DNA from 3 places in the Methylobacterium sp. TK31 genome. Region 2 is predicted to be linked to each of the others. Evidence: riboswitches for the same ligand, from Rfam matches in the RefSeq annotation. Region 2 holds a riboswitch; each other region holds the start of a gene.
What was found. A riboswitch is a leader RNA that binds a small molecule or an ion and turns the genes downstream of it on or off. The one in region 2 is predicted to bind cobalamin.
Positions count from the first base shown of each region.

Region 1 (3,262 bases), 520 kb from region 2:
GCGAAGGCCGCGTCCCAGGTGGTGGCGACGTAGCGGTCGCTCGACGCGTCGTAGCGCATCGGATGGGTCAGGCGGCCCTCGCCCTCCAGGGCGTAATCGGTCCAGCCGCGCAGCTCGGTCACGGTGTGGCGGGCGAAGAACTTCGGCGGCGTGCGCTTGTCGGTGGCCTCCCAGGAGACCGCCTTCACGCCGTTCTCGCAAAACTCGAAGGAGGAACCGTGCTCCGGGTCGCCCCAGGCGCAGCCCGGGCAGTCGAAGCCGTCGGGCTGGTTGGCCTTCAGCATGGCGCGGGCCCCCGAGAGCGGGGCGCGGCTGCCGAGCAGATGCTTGCCGCAGCTCTTCAGGGCCCCCCAGCCGCCGGCGGCGGACGAACGCTTCGGGGTCGCGACCGGGTGATCCATGAACGGGTCCTGGGACGGTCCGGCGCGGCCGAGGATCGGTCGCGAAACGGGGCCGTGGCCACCCAGCGATATCGCGATGCGGCGCGGGCGCTCAATCACGCGAAAACGCAGGCCAGTCATGCCGTTAGGGGTCCCATGCGTTTTTTGCAGAGCCAGTGTCCAGCAGGTTAAAATCGTTCCCAGCTGCATTGCGGAAGACCGGGGGCCCGTCGCCGGTCCCGGTCCCTGGTGAAGCGCCCGCCGATCGCCTAACCCTCGGTCCGGAACGGCGGCGGGGACGCCCGGGATGCGGGAGCGCGGGACATGAGGACGCCGGTGAGGATCTTCGCGGCGGCGGCCGTCGCCGTCGCGGTCGGCCTCGCGGTGATGGCGCATGACCGCCAGGTCGGCGCCGAATGGGCCGTGTCGGCCGAGCAGATCGCCGACGCGCAGGCCTATGGCAAGCCCGGGGTCGAGCTCCCGGCCGGCCACATGGTGACCGAGCCCCAGCGCAGCGAGGGCGCGGAGCGGCTTCCCCTGAAGTGGATCCTCCTCGGCCTCGCGGCCGGCGGCGCGGTGCTGGCCGGGACCGGGCATCGGCGCGAGCCGGCCCGGAAGCCGGACGGCCGGGGCTGAGGGCGCCCTGTCGCGCACCGGGCACACCGGCCTGGAAAAGCGCGCGCGGCCATTGACGCCGCCGCGGCCCATCGGGCCTCCTGTCCCGCGACGGTTCCTCGTCGACGAGGATCAAAAGGGAACGCGGTGAGGGTGTGAGCCCGAGGCCGCGGCTGCCCCCGCAACTGTGAGCGGCGAGCCCCTCATCAGCACGTCACTGGGCCTGTCCGGTCTGGGAAGACGATGAGAGGGCGGTGACCCGCGAGCCAGGAGACCTGCCGTCAGTCGTGGTCACACGCGAAACGCATCGGGCGGGGTGTCCTGATGGGTGTCGGGGTGGATGCCGTGCGGCATCCGCACCGGCCTCGTTCGCGGTGACGTGCCACAGACGTCGCCCGAGGTCCCATGCCGTCCTTCCGTTCCGGGTCGCTGCCCCGTTCACGGCCCACCTATCGATCCTGGCTCCTGGCCTCCTGCGCCGGCCTCGCGTCCACCGGCGCCGCAATCCGCGATGCCGGCGCCCAGACCGCGCAGGCGGACCTCGCCGAACTCTCCGTGACCGCCGAGGCGCCGCCGACCGGCGGGGCCGGACCGGCCGCCAGTGCCGGGTTCGTCGGCGGGGTCACCGGGATCGGCGGCGGCCTGCGGACCGTCGATGCGGCGAGCGCCGGCGTGATCTCGGGCGCGGCGCTCAACAGCCGGCCGATCACCCGGCCGGGCGAGGCCCTGGAGAGCGTGCCCGGCCTCATCGTCACCCAGCATTCCGGGGAGGGGAAGGCCAACCAGTTCTTCCTGCGCGGGTTCAACCTCGACCACGGCACCGACATCGCGCTTCACGTGGACGGGATGCCGGTGAACATGCGCACCCATGCCCACGGCCAGGGCTACGCCGATCTGAATTTCCTCATCCCCGAGCTCGTCGGCGCCGTTGAGTTCCACAAGGGACCCTACTTCGTCCGCGACGGCGACTTCGCCTCCGCGGGCTCGGTGCGGATCGACTACCTCGACACGGTCGAGCGCAACCTCGCCCTGACCTCGCTGGGCAGCTTCGGCTACAAGCGCGCGCTCAGCATCGCCTCCGCGCCCCTCGGCGCGGGCCACCTGCTCGTGGCCGGCGAGGCCCAGACCTATGACGGGCCCTGGGACGTGCCGGACCGGCTCGCCAAGCTCAACGGCGTCGTCCGCTACAGCCAGGGCACGGCCCTCGACGGCTTCGCCCTGACGGGCATGGCCTACTGGGCGAAGTGGAACGCCACCAACCAGATCCCGGAGCGGGCGGTCGCGGAGGGCCTGATCGGCCGCTTCGGCAGCCTGAACCCCACGGATGGCGGCGACACCGGCCGCTTCTCGCTCTCGGGCCGCTGGAGCCGGACGAGCGAGGCCGGCATCACCCGGGCGAGCGCCTACGTGATCCGCTACGGGATGAACCTGTTCAACGACTTCACCTACTTCCTGAACGATCCGGTCGCCGGCGACCAGTTCCGCCAGCGCGACAGCCGCGTTCTCGGCGGCGGCGAGGTCAGCCACACCGTCCCGGGCAGCCTGTTCGGCTTGGCCATGGAGAACGAGTTCGGCGTCCAGACCCGCACCGACGACATCCGGGTCGGCCTGTTCAACACCGCCGCGCGGCAGTACCGCTCGACCGTGCTGGACGACCGGGTGCTGGAGGCGAGCGCGGCGTTCTACGCCGAGAACCGGGTGCGCTGGACCGACTGGCTGCGGACCAGCCTGGGCTTCCGCGCCGACGGGTTCTACGCCGATGTCCGCTCGGACACGCCGGCCAATTCCGGGCGCGCCCGGGACGGCATCGTCAACCCGAAGCTCGGGCTGGTGCTCGGGCCCTGGTTCGACACCGAGCTGTTCGTGAATTACGGCGGCGGCTTCCATTCCAACGACGCCCGCGGCGTCACCGCCACCGTCGACCCGACGAGCCCGCTGTTCAACATCAGCCGCTCGCCCTTCCTCGTGCCCTCCACGGGCTCGGAGATCGGCCTGCGCAACCGCAGCCTCGCTGGGCTGGAGACGGCGGTGACGCTGTTCCAGCTCGATTTCGCCTCCGAGAACCTGTTCCAGGGCGACAGCGGCACCACCGAGCCGAGCCGCCCGACCCGCCGCTTCGGCGTCGAGTGGACCAACCGCTACGCGGTGACGCCCTGGCTCTCCCTGGAGGGCGACCTGACGGTGACGAATGCCCGCTTCGCGGACCGCGACCCCATCGGACATCGGGTCCCGGAGGCGCCGACCACGATCGCGTCGGCCGGCTTCAC
Region 1 covers NZ_CM143964.1:3,238,703-3,241,964, reverse strand. The annotation lists gene ACXJY8_RS15025 (FdhF/YdeP family oxidoreductase) at 1-401, opposite strand, end outside; gene ACXJY8_RS15020 (hypothetical protein) at 705-1,016, shown strand; cobalamin riboswitch at 1,093-1,292, shown strand; gene ACXJY8_RS15015 (TonB-dependent receptor) at 1,401-3,262, shown strand, end outside.
Region 1: another riboswitch for cobalamin. It lies ahead of ACXJY8_RS15015 (TonB-dependent receptor); the one in region 2 lies ahead of ACXJY8_RS17435 (CbtB domain-containing protein).

Region 2 (3,262 bases):
CGTCGCGGCCATGCCGTGCTCGGCGCACCATCCCTCGAGAGTCGCGGTGGCGGAGCGGCTGGCGAGCAGGCGGGCGTTCAGCCCCTCCATCACCGCCAGGGCCTCGACGCGGCTGAGATAGGTCGCGGGCCAGGACGGCGCCGGATCGGCACGGATCCCGTCCGCGCCGATCACCATGGACAGCGCGAGCGCGACAGTGGCCGCCCGCATCAGAACTCGATCCCCACTTGCGCCTTCACCCCGGCGGCGAAGTGGTGCTTCACGGATGTCATCTCGGTGACGAGATCGGCGGCCTCGATCAGGGCCGGCTTGGCGTTGCGGCCGGTGACGACGACGTGGAGGTCCGGGCGGCGCGCCCGGAAGGCCGCCACCACGGCGGCGAGGTCCAGGTAATCGTAGCGCAGGGCGATGTTGAGCTCGTCCAACACCACGAGGCGGATCGTCGGGTCGGCCATGAGGTCGAGGGCCTTGGCCCAGGCGTGCTCGGCAGCGGCGATGTCCCGGGTCTTGTCCTGGGTCTCCCAGGTGAAGCCTTCGCCCAGCGTGTGCCAGTCGATCCGGTCGCCGAAGGTCTTCAGGGCGTGCTTCTCGCCGGTGTCCCAGGCGCCCTTGATGAACTGCACCACCCCGACGCGCCAGCCGTGGCCGAGCGCCCGCAGCATCAGCCCGAGGGCCGCCGTGGTCTTGCCCTTGCCCGGGCCGGTATTGACGATGAGGAGCCCCTTCTCGATCGTCTTCTCCGCGACCTCGGCGTCCTGCACGGCCTTGCGCTTCTCCATCTTCTCGCGATGGCGCACGGCCTCCGTCTCAGCGTCGTTCATGGGGTGGCTCCGGTTTGGGGTTTCACGACCAGGGGAAGGCCTGCCACCATGAGGACGACGCGGTCGGCCCGGGCCGCGAGGCGCTGGTGCAGGCGCCCGGCCGCATCGCGAAACCGGCGGGCGAGGGCGTTCTCCGGCACGATCCCGAGCCCGACCTCGCTGCCGACCAGGACCACCGGGCCGGGCGCCGCCGCGCAGGCCGCCAGCAGCGCGACGGTGGCGGCCTCGATGTCGGCCTCGGACAGAATCAGATTGGTGAGCCAGAGGGTCAGGCAATCGACCAGCACCGGCCCGGTCGCGGCGGCGACCGCCTCGGCCAAGGCGAGCGGCACGTCCTGCGTGATCCAGCCCTCCGGGCGGCGGGCGCGGTGGAGCGCGATGCGCTCCCGCATCTCGTCGTCCCAGGCTTGGGCGGTGGCGAGGTAGAGCCACGGGGCCGGGCAGGCTTCGATCAGCGCCTCGGCATGGGCGCTCTTGCCCGAGCGCGCGCCGCCGAGCACAAGGGTCATACGGGGAGTCGGGTGCGGCATGCAGAACGCTGTGCCCGAATTCGGGGCCTCCGGTCAAAGGCGGGAAACCCGCGCGGGCCGCGTTGTCAGCGCACCGGCAAGCGCGTAGAAGCATGGATCGGACGGTGCCCCGGCAACGGGGTGAAAAGGGAATGCGGTGAGGGGGCGACCCTGAAACCGCGGCTGCCCCCGCAACTGTGAGCGGAGACGGGACTGCCATCGGCCACTGGAGCCATCCGGGAAGGCGGCAGGACCAGCGACCCGCGAGCCAGGAGACCTGCCGCCCGAGAGTGGACCTGCCGTCCACCCGCTCGATGCTTGACGGCCGCCGGCGGGGCGGCCAGGAGATGACCCGATGTCGACCAACACCCTCGTCCTGACCGGCACCCGCACCAACGAGCGCCTCGGCGCCGTCCTCGTGGCCGCCTTCCTCGGCCTCGGCCTCGTGTTCATGGCGGGCTTCGCCCCGGCGATGGCGCTGCACAACGCGGCGCACGACTTCCGCCACAGCCAGAACTTCCCCTGCCACTGAGCGCCTGCGCTTAAGGCAGACAATCCCATGATCATCCGGCTCGTGTCGGCGGCCCTGGTCGCCGGCTTCCTCGCGGCCGTCGTCGCGACGGGTCTGCAACTCGCGCTCACCTCGCCGCTCATCATCGCGGCCGAGCGCTACGAGACGCAGGCCTCCGCGGCGTTCGCCCTGCCGACCCCCGCCTCGCTGATCGTGCGCGTCCATGGTGGGCACTATCACGGCCCCCGCGACCCCTCTGTGGCGGGCGGCGAGGTTGCGCCCGAATGGCAGCCCGGCCCCGGCCTGCCGCGCATGGCCTTCACGGCGCTCGCCACCCTGGTGGGCGGCGTCGGCTACGCGCTGCTGCTCGGCGCCGTGCTCCTCGCCTGCAACCGCGAGCCCAGCCCCGAGGCCGGCCTGCGCTTCGCCATCGGCGGCTTCCTCGCGGTGGCGCTGGCCCCGGCGCTGGGCCTCGCGCCGGAACTGCCCGGCATGGAGGCCGCGCCCCTGGCCGACCGCCAGTTCTGGTGGTTGATGACGGCCGCCGCCACCGCCATGGGCCTCTACCTCATCGCGATCCGGCGGGCGCCGATCACCATCGCGGGCGGCATCGTCCTCCTGGTGGCACCACACCTGGCCGGCGCGCCGGAGGCGAGCCACGCCGCCTCGAACCTGCCCGCGTCCTACGCGGCGCAGTTCGCCGCTCGCTCGCTCGGCATCGCCTTCGTGTTCTGGGCGGTGATCGGGCTGGCCTATGGCTGGGCCTGGGGCCTGTTCGGCCGGAATCGGCCGGTCCATGCCTGAGCCGGAATCCATCGCCCCCGTCACGCTCTACGTCTGCGCCACCTGCCGGGCGGCCGGCGACGTCTCCGAGCCGCGCGCCGGCGCCCGCCTGCTCGCCGCCCTCCAGGAGGCGGTGAGCACGGGCGCCCATCCGGGCATCACGGTCGAGGGCGTCGAATGCCTCTCGGTCTGCAAGCGCCCCTGCACCGTGGCGGTGGCCTCGCAAGGCCGCTGGACCTACGTCTACGGCGACCTCGACCCGGTCGCCTCCGCCGGCACCATCCTGGACGGCGTCGCGCTCTATGCCGAGACGCCAGACGGCCTCGTGCCGTGGAAGGCGCGACCCCAGGAATTCCGCAAGGGCGTCGTCGCCCGCATCCCGCCGTTCCCCGCTCCCCTGCCGCCGGTCGCGGCGACACCCCATCCGGACGCCGCCGAATGACCCTCGTCGCCAAGATCCCCTGCACCATCGTCACGGGCTTCCTCGGGGCAGGCAAGACCACCCTGGTGCGCCACCTCGTGGAGAACGCGAACGGCCGGCGCCTCGCCATCATCGTCAACGAGTTCGGCGATATCGGCTTTGACGGCTCATTCCTGGCGGCCTGCGGCATCGAGGGCTGCGGCGACGAGGACATCGT
Region 2 covers NZ_CM143964.1:3,760,704-3,763,965, forward strand. The annotation lists gene ACXJY8_RS17420 (hypothetical protein) at 1-210, opposite strand, end outside; gene cobO (cob(I)yrinic acid a,c-diamide adenosyltransferase) at 210-821, opposite strand; gene cobU (bifunctional adenosylcobinamide kinase/adenosylcobinamide-phosphate guanylyltransferase) at 818-1,330, opposite strand; cobalamin riboswitch at 1,437-1,629, shown strand; gene ACXJY8_RS17435 (CbtB domain-containing protein) at 1,686-1,862, shown strand; gene ACXJY8_RS17440 (CbtA family protein) at 1,890-2,645, shown strand; gene ACXJY8_RS17445 (DUF1636 family protein) at 2,638-3,066, shown strand; gene cobW (cobalamin biosynthesis protein CobW) at 3,063-3,262, shown strand, end outside.

Region 3 (3,262 bases), 250 kb from region 2:
TCGTCGGTGTTGAGCCGGATCTCGAAGAGCTCGCGCATCCGCGTCTCGACGACCTCGGGCAGACGCCGCGTGACGACCACCAGCGGCTTGCGCTTCAACGACGACATGCACCCTCCCCGCGAACGGCGTCGACCGGCCCGCATCCGACCCGGCCGGTCTCCGGCGCGATCTCCGATGCGGGGGCGGCGCCGCAGGCTTACCGTGCGTTAACCACGCACCGGTCAAGACATTCGAGACGACCGGGCCGGCGGCCGGAAGGCCGCGACCCCAGGGTCCTGTCGACCCTAAGGCCTCTCTACCAGAGAGGCCGCGGAACACAATGCACGCCGGGGCCGGCCGTCACCCTGCGGCTTGCTCCGGACAGCGTGAAGGATCACCGGACGATGCGCGCGCCTGCCCTGCTCCTCACCCTCGCGACCCTCCTGTCGGCCGGCGCCGCCGCGGCCGCCCCGGCGCCGGGGGCCGGGCCCGACGTCGCCCTGGGCCCGGTGACGAAGCTGCCGCTGCCGCGCTACGCCAGCCTGAAGACCGACCGCGTCAACCTGCGCGAGGGCCCCTCGAAGGACCACCGCACCCTCTGGGTGTTCCAGCGGGCCGGCCTGCCCGTCGAGATCGTGGCCGAGTTCGAGACCTGGCGCCGCATCCGCGATTCGGAGGGCACCGAGGGCTGGGTGCTGCACTCGCTGCTCTCGGGCCGGCGCACCTCCATCGTCACCGCCGGCAAGGGAAGCGACAAGGGCGGCGACAAGGCCCCGGTGCCGCTCTACGCCAAGGCCGACGAGGCCTCCGGCGAGGAGGCCCGCCTCCAGGCCGGCGTCATCGGCAGCGTCAAGGCCTGTACCGGCAGCTGGTGCCGGATCATCGTGGCGATGCCCCAGCGGCGCGGCGACGTCGACGGCTACATCCGCCAGGACCGGCTCTGGGGGGTCTATCCCAACGAGAAGGTGGAGTAGGCCGCGCGCCCCCGGCGGCGGCCGCGGCTCACGATTGCCGCATGAAGGTGTCGGGCGTGCCGGTGCCGTCGGCGACGAAGCGGATGTCGCGGGGCTCGCGCCGGGGCGTGTCGACGGAGAGGAACACCATCGGCTGCTCGAGGATCTCGGGGACCGAGTGCACCACCCCGCGCTTGAAGAAGACCAGCTTGCCGGGGCCGACCTCCACGGGGGCCTCGTCGCCGAACTTCATCAGGCAGCGCCCGGACAGCACGTAGAGGTACTCGTCGCAGGAGGCGTGGCTGTGCGGCGGCGTCGGCCGGTAGACCCGGAAGACCCGGGCGCTGGCCGCCGGATCGTCGGTGAAGCGGTGATCCGCCACCATGGTGTCGGAGGTCTCGGGCAGGCGCGCGGCCTGCTCCGCCACGTCGAAGACGCCGTGCGCCGTCAGGCTGTCCCTATCCATGGCCCGCGTGTCCTTCCCTGCCCGTCGTTCCCAAAGCCCCGCAGCCTAGCCGAAAAATCGCCGCCGGGCAGCCAGCGCCGCCGGCCGCACGACCGGTTCGGCCGCCCCGACGCGGCGGGACCCGCGCGAACGTGATCGGGCCGACACTTCATAATGTTACAACATTGCAAAAATCCGGGCGCACCCCCGTTGACTTGCCGGCCGCCCACGGGACAAGGTCGAACGGTCAAGGTTCCCGCGGGTCGTCGGCCCGGGGGCTAAGAGGGAATTCGGGGCGCTCGCAGGGGCGTTTCCGAAGCTGCCCCCGCAACTGTCAGCGGTGAGCTCTTTCCGTCCAGCGTCACTGGTGCCGATCACCGGGAAGGCCGAGGCGAGGGCGACGACCCGCGAGCCAGGAGACCTGCCTTGCACGACGTTACGTCTCTCGGGCGGGGTGTCCCGGCGGAGCGCTGGACCGGGCCCGGCTGCCGACGCACCCGGTTCCGCGAGGGCACCCGCTCGGCCGTCGCTCGACAACCATGAGCGCCACCGGTGTCCCTCCGTCCGAGCCCGTCCGCCGCGAAGGCCGCGATCCCGAACCCGCCCCGCGCGGCCGACGCGCGACGGCGGTCGGGGCGGCGGGGCTCGCGCTGCGCGCTCGCGGCGATGCTCTCGGCGGCTTCGCCGGCCCTGGAGGCGCGGGCGCAGGAGTCCGTCACTCTGGAGGAACTGTCGGTGGAGGGGGCGGGCGGCGCCCCGGCCACGGGCGCTGCGGGCCTCGCCCCCGGGATCGGGCTGATCGGCCCCACGCCGGGTTACCGGGCCGATCGGGCGGTGAGTAGCACCAAGACCGACACGCCCCAGCGCGACGTGCCCCAGGTCGTCACCGTCGCGCCCCGCGCGGTGATCACCGACCTCGCCGCCACCCGGGTCGACCGGGTCTTCAACTACACGCCCGGCGTCGCCCAGCAGAATAATTTCGGCGGCCTGACGGTGTTCAGCTACGCCGTGCGCGGAACCACGACCTCGGAACTCTACCGCAACGGATTTCCGATCAACCGGGGCTCGCCGCCGCCGCCCGACACCCAGAACGTCGAGCGCATCGAGGTGCTGAAGGGCCCGGGCGGCGGCCTGTTCGGGCGCAGCGACCCGGGCGGCCTCGTCAATTTCGTCACCAAGCAGCCGACGGCCGAGCGCTTCGTCGAGATGGGCGGCCTCTGGGGCTCGTTCGAGCAATTCCGCGGCACCGTGGATGCGGGCGGCGCCCTGAACGAGGACGGCACGCTGCTCTACCGCTTCAATTTCGCGGGCGGACGCCAGAACAGCTTCCGCGATTTCGTGGATGGCGACCGGCTCCTCGTCGCGCCCGTGGTGAGCTGGCAGGTCACGCCGGACACGAAGGTCACCGTCGAGACCGAGTTCCTGCGCAACCGCGTCGTCTTCGACCGGGGCGTGATCGCGATCAACAGGCAGCTCGGCTTCCTGCCGATCTCGCGCTTCCTCGGCGAGCCGGGCCAGAGCACGTACCAGAGCTCGGACACCATGCAGGTGCGGGTCGAGCACCGCTTCGACGCCGACTGGCAGATGCGGCTGGCCACCCACTTCAACACCGGCTCCCTGCTGGGCGAATCGGCGGAGATCCGGGCCATCGCCGCCGACAACCGCACGGTGCTACGCGACCGGAATTTTCGCGATTACCGCTGGGACACGGCGATCGGCCAGGCCGAGGTGGTCGGGCGCTTCGCCACCGGCGCATTCGGCCACACCGTGCTGCTCGGCTTCGAGCGCGAGAGCACCGACAGCCGCGTCGTCTACGAGCGCTCGAACTTCCGCCAGAGCCCCTACAGCCTCGACATCTACGATCCGCGCTACGGCCAGGCCCTGC
Region 3 covers NZ_CM143964.1:3,514,353-3,517,614, forward strand. The annotation lists gene ACXJY8_RS16230 (2-hydroxyacid dehydrogenase) at 1-107, opposite strand, end outside; gene ACXJY8_RS16235 (SH3 domain-containing protein) at 384-953, shown strand; gene ACXJY8_RS16240 (cupin domain-containing protein) at 982-1,398, opposite strand; cobalamin riboswitch at 1,611-1,820, shown strand; gene ACXJY8_RS16245 (TonB-dependent siderophore receptor) at 2,044-3,262, shown strand, end outside.
Region 3: another riboswitch for cobalamin. It lies ahead of ACXJY8_RS16245 (TonB-dependent siderophore receptor); the one in region 2 lies ahead of ACXJY8_RS17435 (CbtB domain-containing protein).